Linked DNA regions of Massilia litorea. The main gene of each other region encodes a partner of the protein of the gene in region 2 in a complex. Links are inferred from orthologs where the notes say so. Each region holds a gene or a part of one and is shown on either strand. Other genes may lie near its edges.

Region 1 (9,327 bases), 610 kb from region 2 along the record:
TCTGGGAACGAACGGAAGGTGCCTTCCATCTTCTTCGCGTCGACCGACACCCAGCTCGGCATGCCGATCTGTTCAGCCAGCGACAGGGCTTCGACGATACGCACTTGCTTCTTCGCCTTTTCGCGAACGGCGATGACGTCGCCGGTCTTGACAGCGTACGAAGCGATGTTCACGACGTTACCGTTGACGGTGAAGGCCTTGTGGCTCACCAGCTGACGCGCTTCAGCGCGGGTCGAGCCGAAGCCCATGCGGTAGGTGACGTTGTCCAGGCGCGATTCCAGCAGCTTCAGCAGGGTTTCGCCGGTGTTGCCCTTCTTGCGCGACGCTTCAGCGAAGTAGCGGCGGAACTGGCGCTCGAGGATACCGTACATGCGCTTGACCTTCTGCTTTTCGCGCAGCTGGTTGCCGTAGTCCGAGGTGCGGGCACCCGACTTGACACCGTGCTGGCCTGGCTTGACGTCCAGTTTGCACTTCGAGTCGAGCGAGCGGCGTGCGCTCTTGAGGAACAGGTCGGTGCCTTCACGGCGCGACAGTTTTGCTTTTGGTCCGATATAACGTGCCACGTTGAATCCTTTGATGTATTAATCACGCCCCAGAGGCATTCTTGAGAATGCGGCAGGCGCTAGTCCGACCCTGATAAGAGCGGACGTGGCTAAAAATAAACCCCGAGCAAACGCCCGAGGCGACAACAGCCGGGCAGTATACCCGAATTCGGGTCACTGCACCGGCTTTTGCTACTGCATACTGCCTAAGCGCTGTACTGAAAACAACAGGGCAGCAGAACTGCCCGGATGAATTTAGATACGACGACGCTTTGGAGGACGGCAGCCGTTGTGCGGCACTGGCGTCACGTCCTGGATCTCGGTGATCTTGATGCCGAGGTTGTTCAGTGCACGGACAGCCGATTCACGGCCTGGGCCTGGGCCCTTGATGCGCACTTCCAGGTTCTTCACGCCGCTTTCCTGGGCGACCTTGCCGGCTGCTTCAGCAGCGACCTGAGCCGCGAACGGGGTCGATTTACGCGAGCCTTTGAAGCCTGCGCCACCCGACGTCGCCCACGACAGGGCATTGCCCTGGCGATCGGTGATCGTGATGATGGTGTTGTTGAACGAAGCGTGGACGTGGGCGATGCCCTCAGCCACGTTCTTCTTGACTTTCTTACGGACGCGCGCTGCTGCTGCGCTGCTTTGTTGCTTGGCCATGGTCGATTCCTAGATTATTTCTTCAGCGATTGAGCGGCCTTGCGCGGACCTTTGCGGGTACGTGCATTGGTGCGGGTACGCTGACCGCGCACTGGCAGACCCTTACGGTGACGCATGCCGCGGTAGCAGCCCAGATCCATCAGACGCTTGATGTTCATGGACAGTTCGCGGCGCAGATCGCCTTCCACGACAAACTTCGCGACTTCGTCACGCAGCTTCTCGAGTTCGTTATCGTCGAGGTCCTTGACCTTCTTGTTGGTCGCGATACCGGTCGCATCGCAGATCTTCTGCGAGCGCGGACGGCCAACACCGTAGATCGCCGTCAGGCCGATAACAGTGTGCTGATGATTTGGGATGTTAACCCCTGCAATACGTGCCATTCGTTATTCCTCTTAACCTTGACGCTGCTTGTGACGCGGCTCGACGCAGATCACACGGACCACGCCCTTGCGCTTGATGATCTTGCAGTTGCGGCAGATCCGCTTGACTGAAGCATTAACTTTCATTTTGCACTCTCTTCCTGGTGAGTATTTACTTAGATTTTTTACTTGGTGCGGAATACGATGCGCGCCCGGGACAAGTCGTACGGCGTCAACTCGACCGTTACCTTGTCTCCCGGGAGAATGCGGATATAGTTCATCCGCATTTTACCCGAGATATGCCCCAGGACCACATGCCCGTTTTCCAGCTTTACGCGAAATGTCGCATTTGGGAGATTCTCGAGAATCTCGCCTTGCATTTGGATGACGTCGTCTTTTGCCATTCGGTCTCTACACTCCCGCTTATCGCGTCGGAATTCCGCCCTTGAAGTTCGCCTTCCGCAGCAGCGATTCATATTGCTGCGACATGACGTAGTTCTGCACTTGTGCCATGAAGTCCATCGTTACTACCACGATGATCAGGAGCGAGGTGCCGCCGAAATAGAAAGGAACTTTCGCAAACGACTGCAGGAACTCCGGCACCAGGCACACGACGGTGATGTAGACCGCACCAGCCAAAGTCAGGCGCATCAGGATCTTGTCGATGTAGCGGGCCGTCTGGTCACCTGGACGGATGCCAGGCACAAACGCACCGCTTTTCTTCAAGTTGTCCGCCGTTTCCTTGCTGTTGAACACCAGCGCGGTATAGAAGAAGCAGAAAAACACGATTGCCACCGCATACAGCAACGCGTGGATCGGCGAACCGGTACCGAGCGAAGCGGCGAGGTCTTTCAGGAACCCGATGAACGGGCCGCTGGAATCCTTGCCACGCGTGTACCAGTCGACGATCGTCGCCGGGAACAGGATGATCGACGACGCGAAGATCGGCGGGATCACGCCGGCCATGTTCAGCTTCAGGGGCAGGTGGCTGGTTTGGCCACCGTACACCTTGTTGCCGACCTGGCGCTTGGCGTAATTCACGAGGATCTTGCGCTGACCACGTTCCACGAACACCACCGCATAGGTCACACCAATCACCAGGACGACAATGCCGATTGCGGCAATACTGTTGATCGAGCCATTCGACACCAGAGTGAACAAGCCACCCAATGCCGACGGCAGACCGGCTGCGATACCGGCGAAGATGATGATCGAAATGCCGTTACCGAGGCCACGTTCGGTGATCTGCTCGCCCAGCCACATGAGGAACATGGTGCCGGTAAGCAGGGTCACGACCGTGACGAAGCGGAAGCCCATGCCTGGATCGAGCACGAGACCCGGCTGGGCTTCGAGCGCGACGGCGATGCCGAACGCCTGGAACAAGGCCAGTGCCACCGTGAAGTAACGGGTGTACTGGGTGATCTTGCGGCGCCCTGCTTCGCCCTCTTTCTTCAGCGCTTCGAGCTGTGGCGAGACGATCGACCCCAGCTGCATGATGATCGAAGCCGAAATGTAGGGCATGATCCCGAGTGCGAACACGGTAAAGCGGGACAACGCGCCACCCGAGAACATGTTGAACATGCCCAGGATGCCGCCTTCGTTCTGCTTGAACAGCGACGCCAACGCAATCGGGTCAATCCCGGGGACCGGGATGTGAGCACCGATGCGGTACACGACCAACGCGCCAAGCAAAAACCACAACCGACCCCAGGGGAAGCCGGCAGCGGCGCTTTTACCAAGTTGTGAATTAGTCGCCAATTTGTGCTCCGATCAGGCAGCGATCGCTTTAAGCGACCGAACCGCCAGCTGCTTCGATGGCCGCTTTCGCGCCCGCGGTCGCCTTCAGGCCCTTGAGGTTCACCGCTTTGGTGATCTCGCCCGACAGGATGACGCGCACGTCGCGTGCCACCACCGACAGGATGCCTGCTTGCTTGAGCACCAGGATGTCGACATCGCCGACGGCCAGGTTGTTCAGGTCCGACAGACGCACTTCAGCCTTGAACGTAGCGTTCAGCGACTTGAAGCCACGCTTCGGCAGACGACGCTGCAGAGGCATCTGACCGCCTTCGAAGCCGACCTTGTGGAAGCCGCCCGAACGCGACTTCTGACCCTTGTGACCGCGACCGGCGGTCTTGCCCAGGCCGGAGCCGATACCGCGGCCGACGCGACGCTTGTAGTGCTTGGCGCCGTCAGCTGGTTGAATGGTATTCAATTCCATTGTTTTCTCCGTTCGTAAGCCGAGGCTTACGAAACAACTTTAACGAGGTACGAGACTTTGTTGATCATGCCACGCACGGATGGGGTGTCCTGCAACTCGGAAACCGAGTTGACGCGACGCAGACCCAGACCACGCACGGTAGCGCGGTGATCTTGACGGGTGCCGATCAGGCCCTTGACCAGTTGTACTTTGATGGTGTTTGCCATTGTCTTCACCTTAACCGATGATGTCTTCGACCGACTTGCCACGCTTGGCGGCGATGTCGGACGCGGTGCTCATCTTCGACAGGCCGTCGAGGGTAGCGCGCACCAGGTTGTACGGGTTCGACGAGCCGGTCGACTTGGCGACCACGTCGGTCACGCCCATCACCTCGAAGATGGCGCGCATCGCGCCACCAGCGATGACGCCGGTACCAGGTTTCGCTGGCATCATCATGACGCGCGAGGCGCCGTGACGACCGGAGACGGTGTGGTGCAGGGTACCGTTCTTGAGGGGCACCTTGATCAGGTTGCGGCGGGCTTCTTCCATCGCTTTTTGCACGCCGACTGGAACTTCCTTCGACTTGCCTTTACCCATGCCGATGCGGCCATCGCCGTCACCGACAACGGTCAGCGCTGCAAAACCCATGATACGACCACCCTTGACCACTTTGGTCACGCGGTTGATCGCGATCATTTTTTCGCGCATGCCATCATCCGGCTTGTCGCTTGCCATTTTCGCTTGCATTTTTGCCATGACGATTCTTCCTTAGAACTTCAGACCGGCTTCACGCGCGGCTTCTGCCAGCGCCTTCACACGGCCGTGGTAACGGAAACCGGAGCGGTCAAATGCCACTTCGGTGATCCCTGCTTGCAGTGCTTTCTCTGCAACGCGCTTGCCAACCAGTGCCGCGGCAGCAGCGTTGCCGCCCTTGCCGCTCTGGCCTGCCAGTTCGGCGCGCACGTCTGCTTCCAGCGTCGAAGCCGAAACCAGGACCTTCGCATCCGGGCTGATCAGGTTCGCATAGATGTGCAGGTTGGTGCGGTGAACCGACAAACGGTTCACGCCCAGCTGCGCGATCTTGATGCGGGTTTGGCGTCCGCGACGCAGACGCGATTCTTTCTTGTCCATCGTCAGCTCCGATTATTTCTTCTTGGTTTCTTTAAGCTTCACCACTTCGTCCGAATAACGGACACCCTTGCCTTTGTAAGGCTCAGGGGAGCGGTAAGCGCGCACTTCGGCAGCAACCTGGCCAACCTTTTGACGATCGATACCCTTGATCAGGATTTCGGTCGGGGTCGGGGTCACGGCAGTGATACCTTCCGGCATCGCGTGCAGCACCGGGTGCGAGAAGCCCAGGGACAGGTTCAGGGCGTTGCCCTGCACTGCTGCCTTGTAGCCCACGCCGACCAGGTTCAGCTTCTTCTCGAAGCCCTTGGTCACGCCGGTCACCATGTTGTTGACCAGGGCACGCAGGGTACCGGACATGGCGTTCGATTCACGGGAATCGTCCACCACGTCGAAGGTCAGCGTGCCGTTGTTGTTTTCCACCTTGACCATGCCGTTCAACGGCTGGGTCAGGCTGCCCAGTGGGCCTTTGACCGTGATCGCTGCTGCAGTGATCGCCACTTCGGCGCCTGCTGGGACAGCGATTGGCATCTTAGCTACTCGAGACATCGTCTACTCCTTAAGCTACGTAGCAGATAACTTCGCCGCCGACGCCATTGGCGCGGGCTTTGCGGTCAGTCATCACGCCTTGCGGGGTCGAGACAATCGCCACGCCCAGGCCGTTCATCACGGTTGGGATCTCGTCTTTGCCTTTGTAGACACGCAGGCCAGGACGGGACACGCGCTCGATGCGCTCGATAACCGGACGGCCGGTGTAATACTTCAAACCGATTTTCAGTTCCGACTTGCCACCTTCGGTGGACACGGCGAAATCTTCAATGTAACCCTCGTCCTTCAGGACGTTGGCAATGGCAACCTTGACTTTCGACGACGGCATTGCGACCGTGGTCTTTTGAACAGTTTGTGCGTTGCGAATGCGGGTCAGCATATCGGCGATAGGATCGCTCATACTCATTGCTTATTCTCCTATTACCAGCTGGCTTTAGTCATACCCGGGATTTCGCCTTTCATGGCGAATTCGCGGAGTTTGGTACGGGCAAGGCCGAATTTACGGAACGTGCCACGTGGACGGCCGGTGATCGCGCAGCGGTTACGCTGGCGGGTCGGGGCCGAATTACGCGGCAGGGCCTGCAGTTTCAGGCGCGCTTCGTAACGCTCTTCTTCGGTCTTCGACTGGTCGTCGATGATTGCTTTCAGAGCTGCACGCTTTGCGGCGAATTTCTCCACCAGGTCTGCACGCTTCTGTTCGCGGTTAATCAGTGCAAGTTTTGCCATGCTCTTAGTTCCTGAACGGGAATTTGAAGGCGGCGAGCAGCGCTTTGGCTTCGTCGTCGGTCTTAGCGGTCGTGGTGATCGAGATGTTCATGCCACGCAGCGCGTCGATCTTGTCGTAATCGATTTCAGGGAAGATGATCTGTTCCTTGACACCGATGTTGTAGTTACCACGACCATCGAACGATTTGCCGTTCACGCCACGGAAGTCACGCACGCGCGGCAGGGCCACGGTGATGAAACGGTCCAGGAACTCGTACATACGGGCGCCGCGCAGGGTCACCATCGTACCGATCGGGTAGCCTTCGCGGATCTTGAAACCGGCGATTGCCTTGCGCGACTTGGTGGTCACTGGCTTCTGGCCGGCGATCTTGGTCAGGTCGCCCACAGCGTGCTCGAGCACTTTCTTGTCGGCGATCGCTTCACCAACACCCATGTTCAGGGTGATCTTGGTCAGGCGCGGCACTTCCATCACGGACTTGTAGCCGAATTTCTCGGTCAGGTCAGCGACGACTTTGTCTTTGTAGAATTGTTGGAGACGGGCCATGTTCTTACACCTTCACTTCTTCGCCGGACGACTTGTAGACGCGGACTTTCTTGCCGTCCTGGTCTTTGAAGCCTACGCGGTCTGCCTTGCCGGTCGCGGCGTTGAACAGCGCGACGTTGGAGACGTGAATCGGCATCGTCTTGTCGACGATACCACCTTGGACGCCGGTCATCGGGTTTGGCTTGACGGCCTTCTTGGCAACGTTCACGCCTTCGACGATCACGTGCTCGGCGTCGACGCGACGCGAAACCACGCCACGCTTGCCCTTGTCTTTACCGGCCAAAACGATGACTTCGTCGTTTTTACGAATCTTATCCATTACGACTCCTTACAGTACTTCAGGTGCCAGGGACACGATCTTCATGAACTTTTCAGTGCGCAGTTCGCGGGTCACTGGTCCGAAGATACGGGTGCCGATCGGTTCCAGCTTGGCGTTGAGCAGCACTGCGGCATTGCCGTCGAACTTCACCAGGGAGCCGTCTTGGCGGCGCACACCTTTAGCGGTACGCACAACCACAGCGTTATAAATTTCACCTTTTTTGACACGGCCACGTGGCGCAGCAACCTTGACGGTTACCTTGATGATGTCGCCAATGCTCGCATAACGGCGCTTGGAGCCGCCCAACACCTTGATGCACAAAACTTCTTTTGCACCGGTGTTGTCGGCTACTTCGAGCCGGCTTTCAGTTTGAATCATAGTATTTTCTTTCCCAACTTAAGCCGAAGAAATCCCACGGAAAACCGTAGGCCTGCGGTCAGTCTTGGTCCCGCCGTACCGCCCCTGCTGGAGCACTACGATTGGGTGATTGGACTTTCCAATTGCTTCGAACAGGCCGCAGTTACCGAGGGGGACAAACTGCGGCAACACATGAACGAAGCCCGCTAGTATCTCAGATACCAGCGGGCCACGCAAGACAAATTTTGCTAGTACTTACAGTACCTGTGCGACCTGCACAACACGGGTCACAGTCCAAGCTTTCGTCTTCGAGATCGGACGACCTTCCGCGATCTCGACCGTGTCACCGGTCTTGGCCTGGTTGGTTTCGTCGTGTGCGTGATACTTGTTCGAACGCACGATGATCTTGCCGTACAGCGGGTGCTTGACGTGACGTTCGATCAGTACGGTTACCGTCTTGTCCATTTTGTCGGACACGACTTTGCCGACCAGCGTACGCTTCAGCGCCGTTTTAGTGGTGTCGTTCATTTGGCTTCCTTCTGGTTCATCACAGTCTTCACACGCGCGATGTCGCGACGTACTTTCTTGAGCTGCGCGGTGTTGCCCAGCTGCTGGGTAGCGATTTGCATGCGCAGGCCAAACTGGGCCTTCAGCAGCTCACTCAGCTCCTTTTGCAGCGCTTCCTGGTCCTTGCCGCGGAGTTCCGATGCTTTCATATTCAACTCCTGTTATTGGCCGACCTGGCGCACGACGAACGTGGTAGCCAGTGGCAGTTTGGCAGCGGCCAGGCGGAATGCTTCGCGCGCCAGTGTTTCGTCGACGCCGTCCATCTCATACAGGACTTTGCCTGGCTGGATTTCTGCGACGTAGTATTCCGGATTACCTTTACCGTTACCCATACGGACTTCGGCCGGCTTGTTCGAAATCGGCTTGTCCGGGAAGATACGGATCCAGATACGACCGCCACGCTTGATGTGACGGGTCATGGCGCGACGTGCAGCTTCGATCTGGCGTGCAGTGATACGGCCGCGGGCAACTGCCTTCAGACCGAATTCACCGAACGAGACCGCGGTGCCGCGGGTGTGCGAAATGCCGGTGTTACGGCCTTTCTGCTCTTTACGATACTTCCTGCGCGATGGTTGCAGCATGCTTATTCTCCTGCTTTCTCAGCTGGTGCAGCAGCGGCCGGGGTCGCCAGCTTGACGGCTGGACGCGCACGCACGGTTGGTGCTGCAGTGCCTGGACGGGCACCGCCGGCTGGACGTGGGCCGCGCGATGGCTTGCCATCGTCACGACGTGGGCCGCGTGGCTTCTTCTCGTCCGGCGGGGTGTCGATGACTGGGGCTTCGCCGGTGACCGAACGGTCGCCCTTGTAGACCCAGACCTTGACGCCGATGATGCCGTACGTGGTCGATGCTTCGCTGGTGCCGTAGTCGATATCGGCGCGCAGGGTGTGCAGAGGCACACGGCCTTCGCGGTACCATTCGGTACGTGCGATTTCGATGCCGTTCAGACGGCCCGACGACATGATCTTGATGCCGACGGCACCCAGACGCATGGCGTTTTGCATGGCGCGCTTCATCGCGCGGCGGAACATGATGCGCTTCTCGAGCTGCTGCGAGATCGAATCGGCGATCAGCTGCGAGTCGATTTCCGGCTTGCGGATCTCTTCGATATTGACGTGCACGGGCACGCCCATGATCTTCGTCAGCGACGACTTCAGCACTTCGATGTCTTCGCCTTTTTTACCGATCACGACACCTGGACGCGACGAGTAGATGGTGAAGCGCGCGTTCTTGGCTGGACGCTCGATGACGATGCGGCCGACCGAAGCGTTCTTCAGCTTCTTCTTCAGGAAGGCGCGGGCCTTCAGGTCTTCGTTGAGCATCTCAGCGAAGTTGCCGTTGCCGGCGTACCAGCGCGACGCCCAGTTACGGGTGACGGAC
Region 2 (9,733 bases):
GGCCAAGCACGTGCCTGGCTATGTCCAGAACGCCGCCGCCCTGAAGGCCAAAGGCGTGGACGAAATCTGGTGCATCTCGGTCAACGACGCCTTCGTCATGGGCGCCTGGGGCCGCGACCAGAAATCGACCGGCATCGTGCGCATGATGGCCGACGGTAACGCTTCCTTCACCAAGGCCCTCGGCCTGGACGCGGACTTCTCGAAGCACAACATGGGCACGCGTTCGCAGCGCTACTCGATGCTGGTGGAAGACGGCGTGGTGAAACAGCTGAACGTGGAGCAGGGCGGCTTCGACGTCTCGAGCGCCGAAACGATGCTGTCGCAACTGGGCTGATTCCGGCTCCCCCGCATCACCCGACGGCGCTGCGGCGCCGTTTTCATTTTATTCCGTAGCCCATGCAAGCCCACGCACAAAGCAAAGTAAGCGGCAACCTGCGCAGCATCTACGCGATGCTGATCGCGGTCGTCATGTTCTCATTGATGGACACGGCGATGAAACTGCTCGCCGCCCACTATCCGGCGATGCAGGTCGCGGCCCTGCGTTCGCTGTCCTCGCTGCCGCTGGTCTGCGCCTATGTCGCCTGGCGCGGCGGCTTCTCGACCATGCTGCAGGTGAAGCCGGGCCTGCACCTGCTGCGCGGCGCGCTCGGCATCGGCATGCTGGCGCTGTTCGCATTCGGGCTGAAAAAACTCAGCCTGGCGGAAGCCTATTCGATCTTCTTCATCGCGCCCGCGCTGATCACGGCGATGTCGGTGTTCTTCCTGAAAGAGACCGTCGACCTGGCACGCTGGATCGCCATTTTCGTGGGCCTCGGCGGCGTGCTGGTCGTGCTGCGACCGGAAGGCGAGGGCATGCTGACCCTGGGCGGTCTCGCCATCCTGGCCTCGGCCGTCTGCTACGCCATTTCCGCAATCGCGGCGCGCGTGCAGGCGCGCACCAATTCCACGCGCCAGATGATGTTCTGGCTGATGCTGCTGATGGCGATCGGCGCGAGTACGCTGGCCGCGCCGAACTGGGTGGCGCTCGACCCGGCCCACGTCTGGCTGCTGCTCGGACTGGCGATTTCCGGCTTCTTCGGCCAGCTGGCGATCACGGAGGCCTTCAGCCACGGCGAGGCCTCGGTGGTCGCACCCTTCGAGTATTCGGCCCTGGCCTGGGGCGTGGCGATCGACTGGCTGCTGTGGCAGACCCTGCCCGACGAGTACACCCTGGTCGGGGCAGCGATCATCATCGGCAGCGGTATCTATCTGATTCGACACGAGAAAACACATGCGGAGAGCGAGCATCCGTAGTGTCGCCTTTGCGCATCGGTTAGCTCATCCATTGCCTCGCTGCAAGGGTCGAGTCCGGCAGCGATTTGCCAGCGACGATATAATCGGCTCATGCTCAAACAACGAACCATCAAAGAACTCGTGCGTACGACCGGCGTCGGGCTGCACTCGGGCCGCAAGGTCGAACTGACGCTGCGCCCGGCCGCGGTCGATACCGGCATCGTATTCCGCCGCGTCGACCTCGACCCGGTCGTCGAATTCCCGTCGAGCGCCGAGGTCGTCGGCGATACGCGCATGGCCTCGGTCCTGGTCAAGGGCGACGCGCGCGTCTCGACCGTCGAACACCTGATGTCGGCCTGCGCCGGCCTCGGCATCGACAACCTGTACATCGAAGTGACGGCCGAGGAAATCCCGATCATGGACGGCTCCGCGTCCTCCTTCGTGTTCCTGTTGCAGCAGGCCGGCGTGCAGGACCAGGCCGCGCCGAAGAAATTTATTCGCGTGCTGAAGGAAGTCGAAGTGCGCCACGGCGCGGGCAACAACGAAAAGTGGGCGAAATTGAAACCGCACGACGGTTTCAAACTCGACTTCTTCATCGAATTCAACCACCCGGCGGTGGACGGCACCATGCAGAACGCGACGGTCGATTTTGCGCACGTGTCGTATGTGCACGACGTGGCGCGCGCCCGCACCTTCGGCTTCATGCAGGACGTCGAGAGCCTGCGCGGCATGGGCCTGGCACGGGGCGGCTCGCTGGAAAACGCGATCGTGATGGACGAATACCGGATCCTGAATGCGGACGGCCTGCGCTACGACGACGAATTCGTGCGGCACAAGATTCTCGATGCGATCGGCGATTTGTACATGATCGGGCATCCGCTGCTGGCGGCCTACGAGGCCCATAAATCGGGGCATGCGCTGAATAACGACCTGCTGCGTGCTTTGTTGGCGCGGCCGGATGCGTACGAGATCGTGTCTTTCGATGGGGCGGCCGATGCGCCGGCCTCGTATGTCAAGCAGATGCACGAGGAATGGGCGCAGATGTGATTGGTGTGCAAGCGCCGTAACGCGTGGACATGCCCGGTGAACCCGTCATTGATGCCATTGGCATCAATGACCCCGTACGGTGTACCAGCGGCCGCAGTGTAACGTAGGGTGGGCTCCCCGAGCCCACGCGTTCACGGCCTGCACAGCGGCGGCAACGACCTTAACCGCCGCGCCGCTTAGCCGCCAATCTCTTGATCGCCGCCACCAGCGCCGCATTCTGCGGCGTATCCGGCAAACTGTCCCCCAACTCCTCGAAGGCATCGACCGCCGTCGGCGGCAACTCCAGCACCCGGGTTTCCACCTGCGGCGGCATCGCCCGCGTCACCTGCACCTTCAAACGCGTCGACGTCACCTGCCAGCCGCGTGCCAATAAAGTACTCTGCAATTTCGGCAGCTGCTGCTTCAGCCGCGCCGCCACTGCCGAGCTCGGCACGGCGAGGGTCAGCACGCCTTCCTGGAACGAGAGCACGTCGCAGTTGTTCGCAATCGCCGGCAAGGCCTGGCCGACATCGCGCTGCAGGTCGGCCATGCGCAACGCGGCCGGCAGCAGGCTGGCCATGCGGTCGTTCTGACGCAGGAAGCTTGTTGCCTCGAACGAGGTGGGGCGGTTGCGGGTGCCGTAGATATGCATCAAGGGAGACAATCGAGTGGACTACAAGGGCGCAACATACCATAAGCGCCACGAAGCTGCGGCAATCCATGGCGATCAAGGCAAATTGACAACATTCTTTCGTGCACGACACTTGTTATCCTGCCTATCATCCCCAAGTGTGGCCGCATCGCATGATAAAATCACTCGCTTTATGCCTCCGTCGGTCTTAGGTAGGTATCTTTTTTGATATCATCCCTGGCTCTTTTTGCGGCGTCTTTTTAAGAAACTTAGCATGTCATTACTGACCCAGATTTTCGGTAGCCGCAACCAGCGGCTGCTCAAGCAGTATCAAAAAACCGTGCGTCAGATCAACGCGCTCGAGCCGCAGATGGAAGCGCTGTCGGATGCCGACCTCCAGGCCAAGACCCCTGAATTCAAGGCACGGATCGCCAAGGGCGAGACGCTCGACGCCATCCTGCCGGAAGCCTTTGCCGTCTGCCGCGAAGCCGCCAAGCGCGTCCTGAAAATGCGCCACTTCGACGTCCAGATGATCGGCGGCATGGTCCTGCACGAAGGCAAGATCGCCGAGATGGGCACGGGTGAAGGTAAAACCCTGATGGCAACCCTGCCGGTCTACCTGAACGGCTTGTCGGGCAAGGGCGTGCACGTCATTACCGTCAACGATTACCTGGCGCAGCGCGATGCCGATTCGATGGGCCGCCTGTACGGCTGGCTGGGCCTGACGACCGGTGTGAACCTGTCGCAGATGGACCACGACACCAAGCAGACCGCCTACGCGTCCGACATCACCTACGGCACGAATAACGAATTCGGGTTCGACTACCTGCGCGACAACATGGTCTACGAGGCGCGCGAACGCGTGCAGCGCGGCCTGAACTTCGCCGTGGTCGACGAGGTCGACTCGATCCTGATCGACGAAGCACGCACGCCGCTGATCATTTCGGGCCAGGCCGAGAACCATACCGACCTGTACCACCGCATGAACGAAGTGCCGCCGCAGCTGACCCTGCAGATCGGCGAAGAAACCCCGGACGGCCGCGGCGAGATCGAAGTCCCGGGCGACTACACGAAGGACGAGAAGGCGCACACCGTGCTCCTGACCGAAGCCGGCCACGAAAAGGCCGAAGCCATCCTGACCAGGATGGGCCTGCTGCCGGAAGGCGCTTCGCTGTACGACGCAGCCAACATCACGCTGATCCACCACCTGTATGCGGCGCTGCGCGCGCACGTCCTGTACAGCAAGGACACGCATTATGTGGTGCAGAACAACGAAGTCGTGATCGTCGACGAATTCACCGGCCGCCTGATGACGGGCCGCCGCTGGTCGGACGGCCTGCACCAGGCGGTGGAGGCGAAGGAAGGCGTGCGCATCCAGAACGAGAACCAGACCCTGGCCTCGATCACCTTCCAGAACTACTTCCGCATGTACACCAAGCTGTCCGGCATGACCGGTACGGCCGACACCGAAGCCTACGAGTTCCAGGAAATCTACGGCCTGGAAACCGTCGTGATTCCGCCGAACCGTCCGTCGCAGCGCAAGGACCGCCAGGACCAGGTCTACAAATCGGCGCAGGAAAAGTACAACGCGATGCTGATCGACATCCAGGATTGCTACGAGCGCGGCCAGCCGGTCCTCGTCGGCACGACCTCGATCGAGAACTCGGAACTGCTGTCGGGCATCCTGACGGGCGCCAAGCTGCCGCACAACGTCCTGAACGCCAAGCAGCACGCCCGTGAAGCGGAAATCATCGCCCAGGCGGGCCGTCCGAAGATGATCACGATCGCGACCAACATGGCCGGCCGCGGTACCGACATCGTCCTGGGCGGCAACGTCGAGAAGCAGATCCAGATCATCGAAGCGAACAACGAGCTGTCGGAAGCGGAGAAGGCTGCCCAGTCGCAGACCCTGCGCGACGAATGGCAATCGCTGCACGACCACGTGGTCGCGGCCGGCGGCCTGCACATCGTCGGCACCGAACGCCACGAGTCGCGCCGCGTCGACAACCAGTTGCGTGGCCGCTCGGGCCGCCAGGGCGATCCGGGCTCCTCGCGCTTCTACCTGTGCCTGGACGACACGCTGCTGCGCATCTTCGCGGGAGATCGCGTGCGCGCCATCATGGAGCGCCTGAAAATGCCGGAAGGCGAGCCGATCGAGGCGGGCATCGTCAGCCGTTCGATCGAGACCGCCCAGCGCAAGGTCGAGGCCCGCAACTTCGACATCCGCAAGCAGCTGCTGGAATACGACGACGTCGCCAACGACCAGCGCAAGGTGATCTACACCCAGCGTAACGAACTGCTGGAAGCGGCCGACATTTCGGAACTGATCGCTTCGCTGCGCACGGGCACCTTCACCGACGTGGTACGCCAATACGTGCCGGCCGAATCGGTCGAAGAGCAGTGGGACATCAAGTCGCTGCAATCGGTGCTGGCGTCGGAGTGGGCGCTCGACGTTCCGCTCGAGCAGATGCTGGTCGACGAGCCTAACCTGAACGACGACGACATCCTGGAAAAGGTGCTGGCCGCGGCCGACGCCTCGTACAACGCCAAGGTCGACATCGTCGGCAAGGAATCCTTCGGCGGCTTCGAGCGCAACGTCATGCTGCAAAGCGTCGACACCCACTGGCGCGAACACCTGTCGGCGCTGGACCACCTGCGCCAGGGCATCCACCTGCGCGGCTATGCGCAGAAGAACCCGAAGCAGGAGTACAAGCGCGAGGCCTTCGAACTGTTCGGCAGCATGCTGGACCAGATCAAGAACGAAGTCATTCGCACCGTGATGACGGTCCGCATCCAGTCGCGCGAAGAAGTCGAGGCGGCGGAAGCGGCCATGGCGGCGCAGGCGGCGCACCTGGAAAACATCAACTACCAGCACGCCGACTTCAATCCGTCGGCCGCGCCGGAAGAGCTGCTGGCGCCGGTCGCCAATCCGGGCACCACGCCGGTGACGGCCGAAGACCACAGCACCTATCTGGGTGTGAAGGTCGGCCGCAACGATCCTTGCCCTTGCGGCAGCGGGAAGAAGTTCAAGCAGTGTCACGGCAAGCTGGCGTAAGCCGGTAGCCGTAACGAGAAAGGCGCCCCGCGGGGCGCCTTTTTTATTGATCGATACGGGTCGACCCTGCAACGGCTTGGCGTTCATGTTGCTGGGTCGTTCGCGATCACCAAGCCATTTTGCTCCAGGTGTTGTCGCCAACGATTCCGTCAACGCCCAGACCTTTCGCCGACTGGAAGCTGCGTACCGCGCTGTCGGTGCCCGAGCCGAAGATGCCATCCACCACCAGGCCATACCCGCTTTCGTTCAGCTGGCTCTGCACCGCGCGCACCTTGGCGCCCGAGTCGCCCTGCTGGGTGACGATAGTCAGCGCCGGCCACGTCGCGTTGCCGACGATGCCGTCCGCGCCCAGGCCGCGCGAGGACTGGAAGTTCTTCACCGCGGTTTGCGTCGCCGTGTCGAAGCTGCCGTTGACGGTCAGCGTATAGCCCCATTGCTGCAGCAGGTACTGGATGGTGCGCACGCGTTCGCCCGTATTCCCGTATTGGACCAGCGGCCAGGTGAGCGTCGCATCGCTGCCGCCGCCACCGCTGGTGCCGCCCGCGACCAGGGTTTTATAGCGCGGCCAGTCCCAGCCCGAACCCGGGTCGGTGTGGGTCTGGCTGGCGAAGTTGACGTGGCCCTTGACGTTGTAGAGCGAGTCGCTTGGGACCGCGTTCCAGCCGCCGCTGCCGTCGAAGACCTTCTGCGCCAGGCCGCGCGAGGAGAGGATGTCGCGGGTGAGGGCTGCCGAGGCGTTGTACATGGCGCTGGTGTACCAGGTGGCCGGGGCATTCGTGTAGCCCTCATGCTCGATGCCGATCGTGTAGCCGTTCGAGTTACCGACGTGCCAGGCTTTATCGGCCTCGCGCACCATCTGCGTCACCTGGCCGTCCGAGGAGCGCACCACGTAGTGGGCGCTGACGCCGGCGCTGCAGTTCTGGAACCACGAGATCGAGCCCGCGTACGAGCCTTCGGTGGTGTGGATGGTCACGTGGCTGATCGCCGCGGTACGTGCCGAATAATTGCAACTGGCCGCCGGGTTCCAGATCGCCGGCGGATAGTCGGTCGAGGCGCGGGCCGGCAATGTCTGCAGGCCGAGGGCGACCAGAATCAAGCCTGCCAGCAGGCCGTTCATGTTCTTCTTCATGGATAGTCTCCGAATCCGTTATTTGTTCTTGGCAGGGGCATCGACGAAATCGGGCGCCGAGATCTTCGGATCCGGCACGCCGGTCTCGATCGTGATGCGGCGCGCGGACAGCTTTTTCAGCTTCTCCTTGCCGTAGACTTTTTCCATCTCCACGTGGCGCTGGCCGACCTTGTAGCCGCTGTCTTCACGGCCCTGGCGGATCGCGGTCAGGATTTCATAGGTGTAGATCTGGGCGATCTCGGGCTGCGGGATGCCGCTGTAGCGCGCCACGGCGCCTTCCCAATCCTCGAGCGGGAAGTTTTTCGTTTTCCGCGCGCCGTACTGGGAAAGCAGGGCGGCGGCGGCGCGGATGTTGCTGCGCACGTCGATCATCACGACCTCGGGCGAGACCCGGATCAGGGCCGCGCCCTGGGTCAGCGAGGTGCCAAAATACGTGTCGTTGCGCAGACCCATGATGCCGTAGCTGGGCGGCATGCCGTGGTGCGGATCGGGATCGATCTCGAGCTGCGGCTCGCCATTCTTTTTCAGCTGGCCTTTCGGCACATGCGAGACCCAGCGCGTTTCGGCGTAGGCGATCGATTCCAGCAGTTCGACCGGTACGTCGAACTCCTTCGAGGCTTCCTGGAAATACTGTTTATACAGCTTGGCGGACGCGGTCAGCTGGCGCGGCTGGCCGTCGGCAAATGCGGCGGGCGTGGCTGCGAGGCCGGCGCACAGCGCGGTGCAGAGCGCAGCGAGCAGCCGCGCCTTGGTGGTGAACTTCATTTTCCGTCTCCTGATTCTGATTATGTAAGCCCGTGGAGGCCACAGGCAGGTACCCGGCAACAGCCCGAACACCAGCGCGCCAGGCCCGATCGAGTATAGGTATGTTGCCCTCGCGCACGATTGCATTGACGTGTTTTGTTAACTGGCTAATCGCACAGTTGACAAACACACATTCTGAACATCAGGAAAATGGGAGATGGAGCGCCGCGCGCACCCGCTGCCCCGCGCGCAGTACAATATCGGATTCGAAATCTTTCCATTGAGACCACCATGGCCGTGAATTCCCCCCTGCCTGTCGCCGCCGACCTGAAGCCGGTTGCCGGCATCGAGATCGGTTTTGCCCAAGCCGGCATCAAGAAGCCCAATCGCAAGGACGTCCTGGTGATGCGCCTGGCCGACGGCGCCACCGTCGCCGGCGTGTTCACCCTGAACCGCTTCTGCGCCGCGCCTGTCCAGGTCAGCAAGGCGAACCTGGCAGCCGTACAGAACGGCGGCAAGCCGATCCGCGCGCTGGTCGTCAACACCGGCAATGCGAATGCCGGTACCGGAGAATCGGGCCTGGCGAATGCACAGACCACCTGCGCCGAACTGGCGAAGCTTCTGGGGTGCGAGGCGCAGCAGGTGCTGCCGTTCTCGACCGGCGTGATCCTGGAGCCGCTGCCGGTCGCGAAGATCGTCGCCGGCCTGCCGGCCGCCGTGGCGAATCTCACGGCCGACAACTGGTTCAATGCCGCTGAAGCGATCATGACCACCGACACCCAGCCGAAAGCGGCCTCGCGCACGGTGACCATCGGCGGCCACACGGTCACCATGACCGGCATCAGCAAGGGGGCCGGCATGATCAAGCCGAACATGGCGACCATGCTCGGCTACCTGGCCTTCGACGCCAAAGTGGCGCAGCCGGTGCTGGACGAACTGGTGAAGTACGCGGCCGACCGCTCCTTCAACAGCATCACGATCGACGGCGACACCTCGACCAACGATTCCTTCATGCTGATCGCCACCGGCGCCGGCAGCCTGGTCGTGAACGAAGCGTCCGGCCCCGATTACGAGGCATTGAAAGAGGCCGTCACCGATATCTCGCGCAACCTGGCACAGCAGATCATCCGCGACGGCGAAGGCGCGACCAAGTTCATCACCATCACGGTGGAGCAGGGCCGTAGTCTGGAAGAGTGCCGCAAGATCGCCTACGCGATCGCGCACTCGCCGCTGGTGAAGACCGCCTTCTTCGCCTCGGACCCGAACCTGGGCCGCATCCTGGCCGCCGTCGGTTATGCCGGCGTGGACGACCTCGACGTCACGAAACTCGACCTCTACCTGGACGACGTCTGGGTCGCGAAGGCGGGCGGACGCAATCCGGATTACCAGGAAGCGGACGGCCAGCGCGTGATGAAGCAGGCCGAAATCCTTGTCCGCGTCACGCTTGCGCGCGGCGAGGCCAGCGCCACCGTCTGGACCTGCGACCTGTCGCACGACTACGTCAGCATCAACGCCGACTACCGTTCGTAAGCGGAACGCGCATGACGCCGCTCGAACAGTTCCTGCACCGCGCCGAAGGTTTGCTGGCGCGGGTCGAGGCGATCCTGCCGCCGCCGGCGGCGCGCGAGCCGGATTTCAAGCGCGCGTTTGCCTTCCGCTGGCGCCGGCGCCCGACCGGCGGCGGCAACTGGCTGCAGCCGGTGACGCACGCCTCGACCATCTCCTTCGACGACTTGCAGCACGTCGACGCCCAGAAGCGTCTGATCGAGCAGAACACGCGCCAGTTCGTGGCGCGCCGGCCGGCGAACAACGTGCTGCTCACCGGCGCACGTGGCACCGGCAAGTCGTCCCTGATCAAGGCCTGCCTGAACGGCTT

What was found.
Region 1: the proteins of secA (region 2) and secY are in contact, whole or in part, in a crystal structure (PDB 3DIN), measured with the Thermotoga maritima proteins. The link is inferred for Massilia litorea from one-to-one orthologs. Residues at the interface, in WP_004082002.1 of Thermotoga maritima: Glu261, Ala262, Arg263, Lys300, Ala301, Arg302, Thr303, Ile304, Ile305, Leu323, Tyr324, Asp325, Pro326, Val329, Ser330, Tyr333, Ile336, Lys340, Phe345, Val349, Glu363, Phe364, Tyr374, Ser375, Gly376, Gly377, Glu393, Ile395, Thr482, Ser483; in WP_004081795.1 of Thermotoga maritima: Glu108, Gly109, Glu110, Glu111, Ala236, Glu237, Arg238, Arg239, Ile240, Thr241, Ile242, Gln243, Tyr244, Ala245, Arg246, Arg247, Val248, Thr249, Gly250, Arg251, Arg252, Val253, Tyr254, Gly256, Ala257, Ser258, Thr259, Tyr260, Leu261, Pro262.

What each region holds. Positions count from the first base shown.
Region 1 is NZ_CP062941.1:866,213-875,539, forward strand. The notes cover bases 1,153-4,054. They hold secY (preprotein translocase subunit SecY), read right to left. Parts: upstream 3,320-4,054; coding sequence 1,985-3,319; downstream 1,153-1,984. Other genes in these bases: rpsK (30S ribosomal protein S11), read right to left, coding at 1,153-1,202; rpsM (30S ribosomal protein S13), read right to left, coding at 1,217-1,582; rpmJ (50S ribosomal protein L36), read right to left, coding at 1,595-1,708; infA (translation initiation factor IF-1), read right to left, coding at 1,747-1,965; rplO (50S ribosomal protein L15), read right to left, coding at 3,348-3,779. Outside these bases: rpsD (30S ribosomal protein S4), read right to left, coding at 1-563; more of rpsK, read right to left, coding at 798-1,152; more of rpsE, read right to left, coding at 4,055-4,514; rplR (50S ribosomal protein L18), read right to left, coding at 4,527-4,889; rplF (50S ribosomal protein L6), read right to left, coding at 4,902-5,435; rpsH (30S ribosomal protein S8), read right to left, coding at 5,446-5,841; rpsN (30S ribosomal protein S14), read right to left, coding at 5,856-6,161; rplE (50S ribosomal protein L5), read right to left, coding at 6,166-6,705; rplX (50S ribosomal protein L24), read right to left, coding at 6,710-7,024; rplN (50S ribosomal protein L14), read right to left, coding at 7,034-7,402; rpsQ (30S ribosomal protein S17), read right to left, coding at 7,637-7,909; rpmC (50S ribosomal protein L29), read right to left, coding at 7,906-8,097; rplP (50S ribosomal protein L16), read right to left, coding at 8,110-8,529; rpsC (30S ribosomal protein S3), read right to left, coding at 8,532-9,327. UniProt on the Escherichia coli protein: The central subunit of the protein translocation channel SecYEG. Consists of two halves formed by TMs 1-5 and 6-10.
Region 2 is NZ_CP062941.1:251,557-261,289, reverse strand. The notes cover bases 2,877-6,184. They hold secA (preprotein translocase subunit SecA), read left to right. Parts: upstream 2,877-3,203; coding sequence 3,204-5,984; downstream 5,985-6,184. Other genes in these bases: LPB04_RS01030 (peptidoglycan recognition protein family protein), read right to left, coding at 6,091-6,184; LPB04_RS01040 (DciA family protein), read right to left, coding at 2,877-2,950. Outside these bases: LPB04_RS01055 (peroxiredoxin), read left to right, coding at 1-334; LPB04_RS01050 (DMT family transporter), read left to right, coding at 451-1,293; lpxC (UDP-3-O-acyl-N-acetylglucosamine deacetylase), read left to right, coding at 1,384-2,319; more of LPB04_RS01040, read right to left, coding at 2,480-2,876; more of LPB04_RS01030, read right to left, coding at 6,185-7,113; LPB04_RS01025 (hypothetical protein), read right to left, coding at 7,132-7,878; bifunctional glutamate N-acetyltransferase/amino-acid acetyltransferase ArgJ, read left to right, coding at 8,149-9,387; LPB04_RS01015 (ATP-binding protein), read left to right, coding at 9,399-9,733. UniProt on the Escherichia coli protein: Required for protein export, interacts with the SecYEG preprotein conducting channel.